DNA from 3 places in the Gordonia malaquae genome. Region 1 is predicted to be linked to each of the others. Evidence: riboswitches for the same ligand, from Rfam matches in the RefSeq annotation. Region 1 holds a riboswitch; each other region holds the start of a gene.
What was found. A riboswitch is a leader RNA that binds a small molecule or an ion and turns the genes downstream of it on or off. The one in region 1 is predicted to bind S-adenosylmethionine.
Positions count from the first base shown of each region.

Region 2: it holds a riboswitch for S-adenosylmethionine, as region 1 does, so the genes downstream of both, WFK36_RS19115 (2OG-Fe(II) oxygenase) here and WFK36_RS00310 (aminotransferase class V-fold PLP-dependent enzyme) in region 1, are expected to answer to the same signal.
Region 3: it holds a riboswitch for S-adenosylmethionine, as region 1 does, so the genes downstream of both, WFK36_RS09130 (amino acid ABC transporter permease) here and WFK36_RS00310 (aminotransferase class V-fold PLP-dependent enzyme) in region 1, are expected to answer to the same signal.

Region 1 covers NZ_JBBCUB010000001.1:57,811-61,081, reverse strand. Annotated here, with positions in the region: gene WFK36_RS00315 (MarR family winged helix-turn-helix transcriptional regulator) at 1-333, opposite strand, end outside; gene WFK36_RS00310 (aminotransferase class V-fold PLP-dependent enzyme) at 511-1,740, opposite strand; SAM riboswitch class IV at 1,756-1,869, opposite strand; gene WFK36_RS00305 (hypothetical protein) at 2,042-2,833, shown strand; gene WFK36_RS00300 (SPFH domain-containing protein) at 2,863-3,271, shown strand, end outside.
Region 2 covers NZ_JBBCUB010000006.1:89,334-92,604, reverse strand. Annotated here, with positions in the region: gene WFK36_RS19120 (tRNA-dependent cyclodipeptide synthase) at 1-515, opposite strand, end outside; gene WFK36_RS19115 (2OG-Fe(II) oxygenase) at 515-1,339, opposite strand; SAM riboswitch class I at 1,495-1,586, opposite strand; gene WFK36_RS19110 (nSTAND1 domain-containing NTPase) at 1,712-3,271, opposite strand, start outside.
Region 3 covers NZ_JBBCUB010000002.1:449,826-453,096, forward strand. Annotated here, with positions in the region: gene ppc (phosphoenolpyruvate carboxylase) at 1-1,038, opposite strand, end outside; SAM riboswitch class IV at 1,216-1,332, shown strand; gene WFK36_RS09130 (amino acid ABC transporter permease) at 1,350-2,333, shown strand; gene WFK36_RS09135 (amino acid ABC transporter ATP-binding protein) at 2,330-3,091, shown strand; gene WFK36_RS09140 (transporter substrate-binding domain-containing protein) at 3,139-3,271, shown strand, end outside.

The sequences.
Region 1 (3,271 bases):
ACGTGCGCCGAGTTCGCGGACTCTGACGTGACCTTCGTCGGTGAGGATCAAGCGGAACGCGCGGCCGTCTGCGGGATCCGGTTCTCGCCGAACGAATCCTTCGGAGACGAGCTTGGCGACATGCCGGCTGGTGGTGGACGGGTCGGCGGCCATCGCCGCGGCGAGCTCACTCGCGCGCATGGGGCCGTGTTTGAGGACGAACAGCCCACGGTAGGCCGCTGTCTCGACTTCGCCTTCCGGTGAGCGAAAGGACGTGTGGATGCCCCGGTCGCGGAGTCTGATGAATCGTCCCAGCGCGAGGAACACCTCGTCGATGCGTTCGGGCGCGGGCATGGTTCGACTCCAATTACTTGCGTTGTGCAACTAAGTTCAGGTCCACCAGCATGCGCCTAGAACTATCGGCATGCAACCGCCGGAAAGCCACCGAACCACCTGAACGCCGCCAACTCGCCCGGCACACGACGCGACCCTCCCCGCTCAGTGAGCGGAGAGGGTCGCGTTTGGAGAAAGTCAGGCCAGTTCCGCCAGAGCGTTGAGAAGGCGATCGACGTCGTCGGACGTGGTGCCCACACCGAAGCTGGCGCGGACGGCGCCGTCCGGATGACCCAGCTTGGCCAGGAGCGGGTGCGCGCAGAACTTGCCGTCACGAACGCCGATGCCGCGACTGCTCAAATGCTCGGCCACAGCACGAGGCGTGTGGCCGACGACAGTGAAACTCGCGATGGCGACCCTGTCGAGGCCGTCGTCGAACGCGCGGAGCGGACGCACGTGCGGGAGCGCTGCGAGACCCGCGTCGAGGCGGCGGATCAGCACGTCGTCGTGAGCCCCGATGTTCTCGAAGCCGACTCGGCGCAGTTCGTCGGCCGCCGCGGCGATGGAGACGGCGCCGAGCACGTTCGGCGAACCGGCCTCGTGCCGAGCGGCCCCGGCATGCCATGCGACGTCGTCGATCGAGACGTCGGCGCTCGCTCCCCCGCCTGCGAGGTAGGGAGGTGCGCTGTCGAGCCAATCCGGACGACCGACGAGCACTCCCGCGCCGAACGGCGCGTACACCTTGTGGCCGGAGAACACCAGGTAGTCGATGCCGAAGCTCGCGATCGACACCCCGCGGTGCGCCACCAGCTGAGCTGCGTCGACGAGAATTCTGGCCCCGTGGCGATGAGCCAAACCTGCGAGGCGCGCGAGCGGGAGCACCTCGCCGGTCACGTTCGACGCAGCGGTGACGGCGAGGAGCGCAGCGGGCGCCGAGGCGAGCTCGTCCTCGAGAGCGGCGAGCGTGGCGTCGATCGTCGACTGCGATTCGACGATGCGGGCCCGACCGGTTCGCGTCCACGGCAGCAGGTTGGCGTGATGCTCGATGTCGAGGACGACCACGTCGCCCGGCACGATCGATGCGGCGAGGTTGATCGAGTCGGTGGTGTTGCGGGTGAACACGACGGTGTCGTCCGCACGACCGCCGACAAACGTCCTGACCGTTTCTCTGGCCTGTTCGTAGCGGGCCGTCGTGACCTGCGACAGGTGACCTGCACCGCGGTGCACGCTCGCGTACTCCGCGAGCGCACCCGCGAGTCGATCCGCGACTGCGGTCAACGCGGGAGCAGACGCCGCGTAGTCGAGATTGGCGTACGCGACGCCCCCGGAGTGTCCGGTAGCGGGCACCGTGACATCGGCGCCCACCACCGGGGCCAGAGCGAGAACAGAGGAAGGACGGCACACGGGCGCGTCGAGAACAGCGGTCATGGTGAAGACTCCTTGAAATCGCGCTTGCCGCGCACTCCTTGCGCGCGGCCAGGTCGTCACCCGGAGCACCCCACCGCGGAGGAGGGTTGCCGACCAGCTAGCCGGGGCTTGTCGCTGATACTCGTGACCTGCCGACCACTATCCGCGGCCTCGTGGGTGCAGACGAGGGTTTGGCGCGCGGTGGTTTCAACTTCCGGGTCATTCGTTCACTCGTCGCCGACTCCTCCCCGCCCCAGTCGACAGATAGAGTCGTCAGCAGACACTTCGGGCATCGCCCGACCGCGATGGAAGGCCCGAACCCGTGACGTATCCGCAGGACCCGCGCTTCGGCCATCCGGGCAGCCCGGCGGACCCGCACGCACGGCCGGGCTTCGGCGGTCCGGCGGCGCAGGCGCCCCATCAATACACGCCTCCCCGATACGCACCTCCCCGGTACGGGCAGCAGCCCCCGCAGTTCGGCCAAGCGCCGTTCGGCCCGCAGGCTCAGTTCGGCCCGCCCAACCCGTTCGGGTACCCGCCGCTTCCGAAGAAGTCGCGGACCGGGCTGATCGTCGGCCTCACCGCGCTGGTCGCGGTGATCGGCGTCGGGGTCGGCGTACTCATCTGGCAGCCATGGAAGTCCGAGGCAGAATCCGGCCCGCACACCGAGACCGCGATGCTCAACGACAGCATCGCCCTCACCGTCGAAGTCCCGGAGGGGTGGACGCTCACCACCGGCACCATCGAGGACAAGGACGTGACGATGATCGTCCCCGACTCCGAGACCCGCTCCCCGGCCCAGATCGACTCCGACGGAAAGTCGCTCGCCAGCGGCGGCCGAGGCGTACCGATCCACGCGCTCATCGCCCGATCCGGGACGTGCCCGCGCGACGAGTCCCTGCAATTGGGCACGTGGTCGCAGGACGTCGATAACAGCTCGTCGCATGCCAAGGCATCGCGCCGCGGTGCGACCACCCGGGTCGACGACACACACTGTGTCCGCGTGGTCGGCGTCGATTTTGCGCACTCTGCGGACACGCTCAGCACGGAGGCGTCCGAACTGCTTCCCGAACTCGTCAACAAAGAGAAGATCACCGCCGCCCGCGCGGTCTGACCTGCACCATCTGCGAACGGAGACTTCACATGGGCATCATCGACAAGATGCGTGGCGAACTCGTCGACATCATCGAATGGGTCGACGACTCGCGTTCCACCCTCGCGTGGCGCTTCCCGCGCTACAACAACGAGATCAAGAACGGCGCTCAGCTGATCGTGCGCGAGGGCCAGCAGGCGGTGTTCGTGTACCGCGGGCAGCTCGCGGACACCTTCGAGCCGGGCCACTACGAGCTGACTTCCGAGAACCTGCCGATCATGAGCACGATCCAGGGGTGGAAGCACGGGTTCAACAGCCCGTTCCGCAGCGAGGTGTACTTCATCAACCGCAGGCCGGTCACCGACCTGCGCTGGGGCACGCCCAACCCGATCACGTTGCGCGATCCCGACTTCGGCATGGTCCAGGTCCGCGCCAACGGACTGTGCGTCATCCGCATCG
Region 2 (3,271 bases), on a different contig from region 1:
TACGTGCGGCAGCCGTTCCGGATGCGTTCCTCGTCGGGGATGTCGTTCCCTCGACGTGAGACGAATCGGTCGATCGTCGAATCGATCGCCGCCGCGTAGTCGGAGTTCGTCTCGTACGCGGTGCGCACCTCGTCGAGGGCATGCGGATACGCGGGATCGCTGAGCGCGGTGTCCCATCGCAGGACGTCGACGTCGGCGGTCAGCAGATCGAGAAGGGGACGGTTCCGGGCGATCCACTGGTCGCCCCTGCGACGCGAGAGCCGGTAGGCCTCCCCGGGCGGAACGTCCAGGTTGTGACGCTGGAGCGTGTCTGCGACGGCGACAGTGACCCGCGAGAACCCGCTCCGGTTCAGAAGATCGACGGTCGCGCCGAACTTCTCGCCCTCGTGGTAGTCGGCGCCGACGCTGACCAGCAGGATCGTCGATCGACCCTCGTACTCGTAGTGCACGCCCTTCAGGTCGAACGCCGCCTTGTGCGACGTCGAGCCGACCGGCGCGGTGATGGCGAGTGTCATCAGCTCCACACCGCCAACGGCTGGTCCTGGCCTCGGACACCGACGAACAGACCGACAGTCACCCTCGGTCGATCGTGAGACGGCGCGACCGCGTGCACGCGGCGCGGATCGATGAAGATCGCCTCCCCGACTCCTGGTCGGACGACCAGTGCCGGATCGCCGACGGTGTCGCGGTCCACGCCCCACACCCGCTCACCCGAGAGCTCCCGATAGTCGTCCTCGGTCGGGTAGGCGTCCCAGATCTCCAGCTCTCCCCCATCGTCCGGAACATCGAGGTAGACGTTCACCGACAACTGTCGTCGAATGCCCAGGTCGTCGTCTGGCAGGTTCCGCGCGATGTTGTCGGTATGCGGTTCCAGATCGACACCCGCCTGCTGGTACCGCGCCACTCCTGCGAAGAACTTCTGGCTCTCCGAGGTGAGCAGTGTGGTCCCTGTCGGCCACGCCTCATCGAGCAGGATTCGCACCGTGTCCGACGGGTACTGGTAGGGTGCGGCGATCTCCCGCAGATGGCTCCGATGTGTCGCCGCGTCGGCGAAGTACTGGCCCTGATCGGTCGGCGCGACCTCAGAGAAAGCGTGCCCGATACGGCGGAACTGCGGATCGGTGGCGAGCGGCCCGTGGTCATCGCGTCCGACGAAGCGTTCCCGGAGTCCGGCGAGGGCCTCCCCTGACACGAGTCCACGCACTCGGACGGCGTAGACGTCGCCCTTCAGCAGGCGCAGCAGGTGATCTGCTGAGAAATCGGCGACGGTGGTCGTCGCCACCCGGTTGTGTTCCTCGTCGGCGCCACTGGTGTGCGGCGCGCTCAGTGTGGTCGTCATCTGTGCCCCTCCCCTGTCCGGCTGCGACCGGACTCGAATCGTGTGTCGTCGCCCGCGTTGTGGTGCGGACGGCACATGCATCGATCACGAGCGGCTGCACCGGAACAGGTGACGGCCATGCAGACTCGAGCCCCGGCCTGCGGGGACGTCGAGATCGTTCATCGTCTCTGGCATTAGCACCTAGTGGGTGGTCCCACCGGTTGCTGCGGCGTCAAAGAGCCAGTCTCTCAGCCGCTCGTGATGAATTCTGTGCTGGTCAGAACGTAAGCGGCACAATCAATTGCGGCAATCGCACCGACGCGTGAACTGACGCGGATCCGCAGGTGAGGACCAATTAATCAGGGCGGGCCGAACGACACCTCGGCGTGCGGATCAACAGGCGTCGTCGCCCTCGGCGACACGATGTCGGTCCGCTTCCTGCGCGTTCAGGGGCGCGGTGACGGCGCAGATCCAGTCGCGCCCGTCGGAGGGATCGAGCGACTGGGCGTACAGCAGACCCGTGGTCTCACCGGCGGTGAGGAAGAACCCGGGTGCTCCCGCGGTGACGGCCGGGAACCGCCACCGCGCAGTCGGCGCCCGCGATCCACCGAACACCGGGGTCACCACCCTGCGGTCGGATAGGCCGCCGTCGTCGCCGATCCGATAGGCCACCACGCTCCGCGCACCGGTCCCCATCAGGAGCGTGTCCCCTCCCATGACCGACAGGAGGTCTGGATCGTCGACGTCGATGCGCGTCAGGAGAGACCCGTCGTCGAGACTCCACTGTGTCAGGGTGTCCGCGGCAACGAGGATCGACTGACCCATCGGATCGAACACGACGTCACTCGCCGCGGTGCCGACCGCGATCGTGCGCAGTCGTTCGCGCGTTGCGACGTCGTACACGTAGACGTGCCGGTCGTCCGAGGTGATCGCGACACGAGTGCCGGCGGCATCGACGGCGATGGCCGTGATCAGGTCGATCGGACCGCCCACCGGGTCGCCGATCATCGTCGGCGCGGCGGCATCGGTCACATCCCACATCGCGATCTCCGTGTCGGATGATCCCCCGACCAGCACATGACGGCCGGGGATGAAGTCGATGACGGCCGTGTACCGCGTGTCGGTCGGTATCCGCGAAGCGAACCGCGGTCGGTCCGGCTCACTGATGTCCCACAGCTCGATCGATCCACCGTTGTTGTTGGCCGTCGCGACCAGCTTCCCGTCGTCGCTCATCGCGACACTCGGCCGGTCGTTGACGCGCCGCTCGATGCCGACGGAGCCGCGCATGCGCCACATCGCGTCGCGCCGAGTCCAGACGTTGAGGCGCGTGTCGCTGCCCACTGTCGCGACGACGTCACCGCTTCGACTCTGCGCGATACCCGAGACCACCGCCGCCCGATCGGGGGCGGCCTGAGCCGGGATTCGCCATACGTCGATCCCGCCGTCCGACCGGCCGACCGAGAGCTCACCGCCGCGCGGGTTGAAACCGACGCTGAATGTGCGGATCGAACCGCGTGCGGCGGACCGTTGCAGGTCCCATACGATGGGCGGCGACGTCGTCGACGCGACGTTCCACACGTGGACCACACCGTCGACTCCAGCGAGAGCGATGAGAGGCGACGTCGGATCGGCGGCCATCGACCACGAGCCCGCGGTCACGCCCGACAGCCCCGAGTTCTCCATCCGAGGGGCCGCCGGATCGGCGACGTTCCACAAGGTCATCGTCGGACTGTCCCCTGACACGGCGAGCACGTCGCGTCCGGGCAGAAACGCCATCGAGTGTGTGATGCTCGGGAATCCGCGTATCGGTTCGCCCGCCGAGACGACGTCGTCGCCGGTCACCCGCCACAGGTGCACCGTCTGATCGTCGCCTCCGGAGGCCAGGAGGCGGCTCGTGGAGTCGAAGGCGACCGCACGGACCGGACCGCTGTGGCTCGCAAGCTCGATGGGCGC
Region 3 (3,271 bases), on a different contig from region 1:
GGTCTCGGGCGCAAATCCCTCACCGAGGGCCGACAGTTCGTCGGTCACACCACTGATCAGACGCACAGACATGCTGAGCTCTTGATGCAGGGCGGTGAGCTCGTCGAGGTGATGCCGCATCGCGGTGGCTGCGGCCGCCGACGTCGCCTCGGTCACGATGTCGCCGGTGACGAACGGATTGCCGTCGCGGTCTCCACCGATCCACGAGCCCATGGTGATGATCGACGTGTCGAGGCCGGCAGTCGGAAAGGCCGCTTGAAGCGACTCTCTGACGTCGTTGTTCAACGCCGGGATCACGTCGAAGAACGAGGCGCCGTAGTAACGGAGGCCAGTGGTGATCTCGTCGCTGATCGTCAGGCGTCGCATCCTGATGAGCGCCGTCTGCCACAGCATCAGGATGTGGCGGGAGATCTCCCGAGTGACCGCCGACTCCTCATCTGCGGTCAACTCGGTCCGCCCGCGGACTCGCATGAGTTCGTTGATGCGGTTCTGAGCATCGAACACGCTCTTGCGGCGGGTCTCAGTGGGATGGGCAGTGATCACAGGGACCACATTGGCGTCGGCGATCAACCGATGCACCCGCTCGTCGTCCAGGCCGGCGTCGGCCAGTCGAGCGAACGTCGCCCCGAGCGACGACGCCTGCGGCGGGTCCCCGGCGATCAGATGAATCCGTCGCCGTCGTTCACGGTGCAGGTCTTCGGCGAGGTTGGCCAGCAGTGCGAAGTTGGTGAACGCGCGGATCACCGGCATCAGTTCCGACACGTCTCTTCCGATATACCGCTCCGCCAGGTCGTCGCGGGACACGTCCTGATATCGGATGCCGAAGGCATCCCGCCGTGAGTCCTCGACCAGGTCGAACACATCGTCGCCGGCCTGGGATCGGATCACTTCGCCGAGCAGTCCGCCGAGGAAGCGGATGTCGTCACGCAGTGGTTCAGTCGCCGACCTACCGGTGTCGTCGACGCGAATCCGGTCGACCATCGGCGTTGCGATCGCCCGCGCGATCGCTTCGGAATCGTGATGCCGCTCGGGTGTCATGTCCTCAACCTACGCGCGATGGCGCACTTCGACTCGCAGGCTCGCTCAGCACGAGCTCGGCGGCACGGGATGGAGAGCACGGCGAATGTACCTCTGCGCCTGACGATCCGGCAGCTATTCGACGCAGCGTGCGCCTTAGTCTCCGTCTTCGTCCGCTGTCGGCTTACGGTCGTATCCGGTTACGAGCGTCAGCGACAAGCCCTGGCTTGCTGGCCGGCAACCCTCCACTGTGCGGCGGGGTGCTCCAGGTGAGAACCCGACCGTGCGCTCCCTGCGCCTCGGTAAGCGCAAAACTCAGTAAGGACTCCCCCGTGACTGCTGTCATATCCCCGTCGTCTCCCGGATCGGTCGGCCCCGTGAGCCGTCCGGGCGACGACGAACTCCTCGCCGCTCCGGTAGTCGGCGCACGCCATCCGTGGCAATGGGTCGGCACCGGCATCGTGCTGGTACTGACCGCGATGCTCGTGCACACCCTCGTCACCAACGACAGGTTCCAGTGGGACGTCGTCGGCGACTACTTCACGAGTTCGTCTGTGCTCAACGGCCTGTGGCTCACTCTGTGGCTGACGGCCGCCACCATGGTCGTCGGCTTCGCGCTCGGCGTCCTCCTGGCGGCGATGCGACTCTCATCGAGCCCGGTACTGTCGTCGATCAGCTTCGGGTACGTCTGGTTGATCAGGTCTGTCCCGCCCCTCGTCCAGCTGTTGTTCTGGTTCCAATTGGCGTCGCTGTTCCCCCAACTCTCCATCGGCGTCCCATTCGGCCCGAGTTTTGTCACATTCGACACCGCCACGCTCATCACCGGGGTGGTCGCGGCGTTCATCGCTCTGACACTCGACGTCGCAGCCTTCTCCGCCGAGATCGTTCGCGGCGGACTGCTGTCGGTCGACGAGGGCCAGACCGAAGCGGCGCAGTCGATCGGCCTGAGCCGGGTCCGGATCTTCTGGCGGATCGTGCTGCCGCAGGCCATGCCGGCCATCGTTCCGTCGACCGGAAACCTGTTGATCGGACTGCTGAAGGCCACGTCCATCGTGAGCGTGATCGCGGTCGAGGATCTCCTGTACTCGACACAGCTCATCTACCAGCAGAATTACCTCGTCATCCCGCTGCTCCTGGTGGCGACGGTCTGGTACATCATCCTCACGACCATCCTGTCGATCGGCCAGTACTTCGTCGAACGCCACTACAACCGGGGCCGCCGTCGACAGCAGCCGTCGTCGTTCGCTCAGACGTTCCGCGACAACCTGCCACTGTTCGGGCCACTTCAGCGCCGCACAGCTGGAGGCAAGGCATGAGCCGCCCGCTGGTCCGCGTGCGTGGACTCACCAAGTCATTCGGGGCACACCCGGCGTTGCGAGGCGTCGACCTCGACGTGAACGAGGGCGAAGTCACCGTGCTCCTCGGTCCGTCGGGATCGGGCAAGTCGACACTGCTCCGCACCGTGAATCACATCGAGAAGCCCGACGCGGGATTCGTTGAGGTCGACGGCGACATCATCGGATATCGGCACGTCGGCGGACGCCTCCGCGAACGCCCGTCTCGCGAGATCGCGGCGCAGCGCGCTCGGATTGGAATGGTCTTCCAGCAGTTCAACCTGTTCGGACACCGGACCGTTGCCCAGAACATCATCGAGGGCCCTGTCGCCGCAGGCGGGTCCCGGCGCGACGCCCTGCGCCATGCTTCAGAGCTTCTCGAGCGAGTCGGACTCGCCGGGCGCGAAGACTCGTACCCGCGCCAACTGTCGGGCGGCCAACAGCAGCGCGTCGCCATCGCCCGGGCTCTGGCGCAGCGTCCGAACCTGATGCTGTTCGACGAACCGACCAGCGCGCTCGACCCCGAACTCGTCGGAGAGGTGTTGTCGGTGATCCGCGACCTCGCCGCCGATGGCATGACGATGCTGATCGTCACTCACGAGCTGGGCTTCGCCCGAGAGGTCGCCGACACCGTCGTGTTCCTCGAGGACGGCAGGATCGTCGAATCCGGACCGCCCGACGACGTGCTCCTCGCACCGGTCAACGAACGCACCCGGTCGTTCGTGTCGGCCGTTCTCTGAACCCCACCCCGTCTCCCCCGATTCACCCTTCCGCGAAAGGCTCCACCATGCCCATTTCACGTTCCCGACGCCGCTCGGTCCGCTTCGCATCGGCGACTGCAGCCCTTCTCGCGGCCGCATCACTCGCCCTGACCGCCTGCGGTTCATCCGACGATCCCAGCACCGACGCCGGCGGCGACG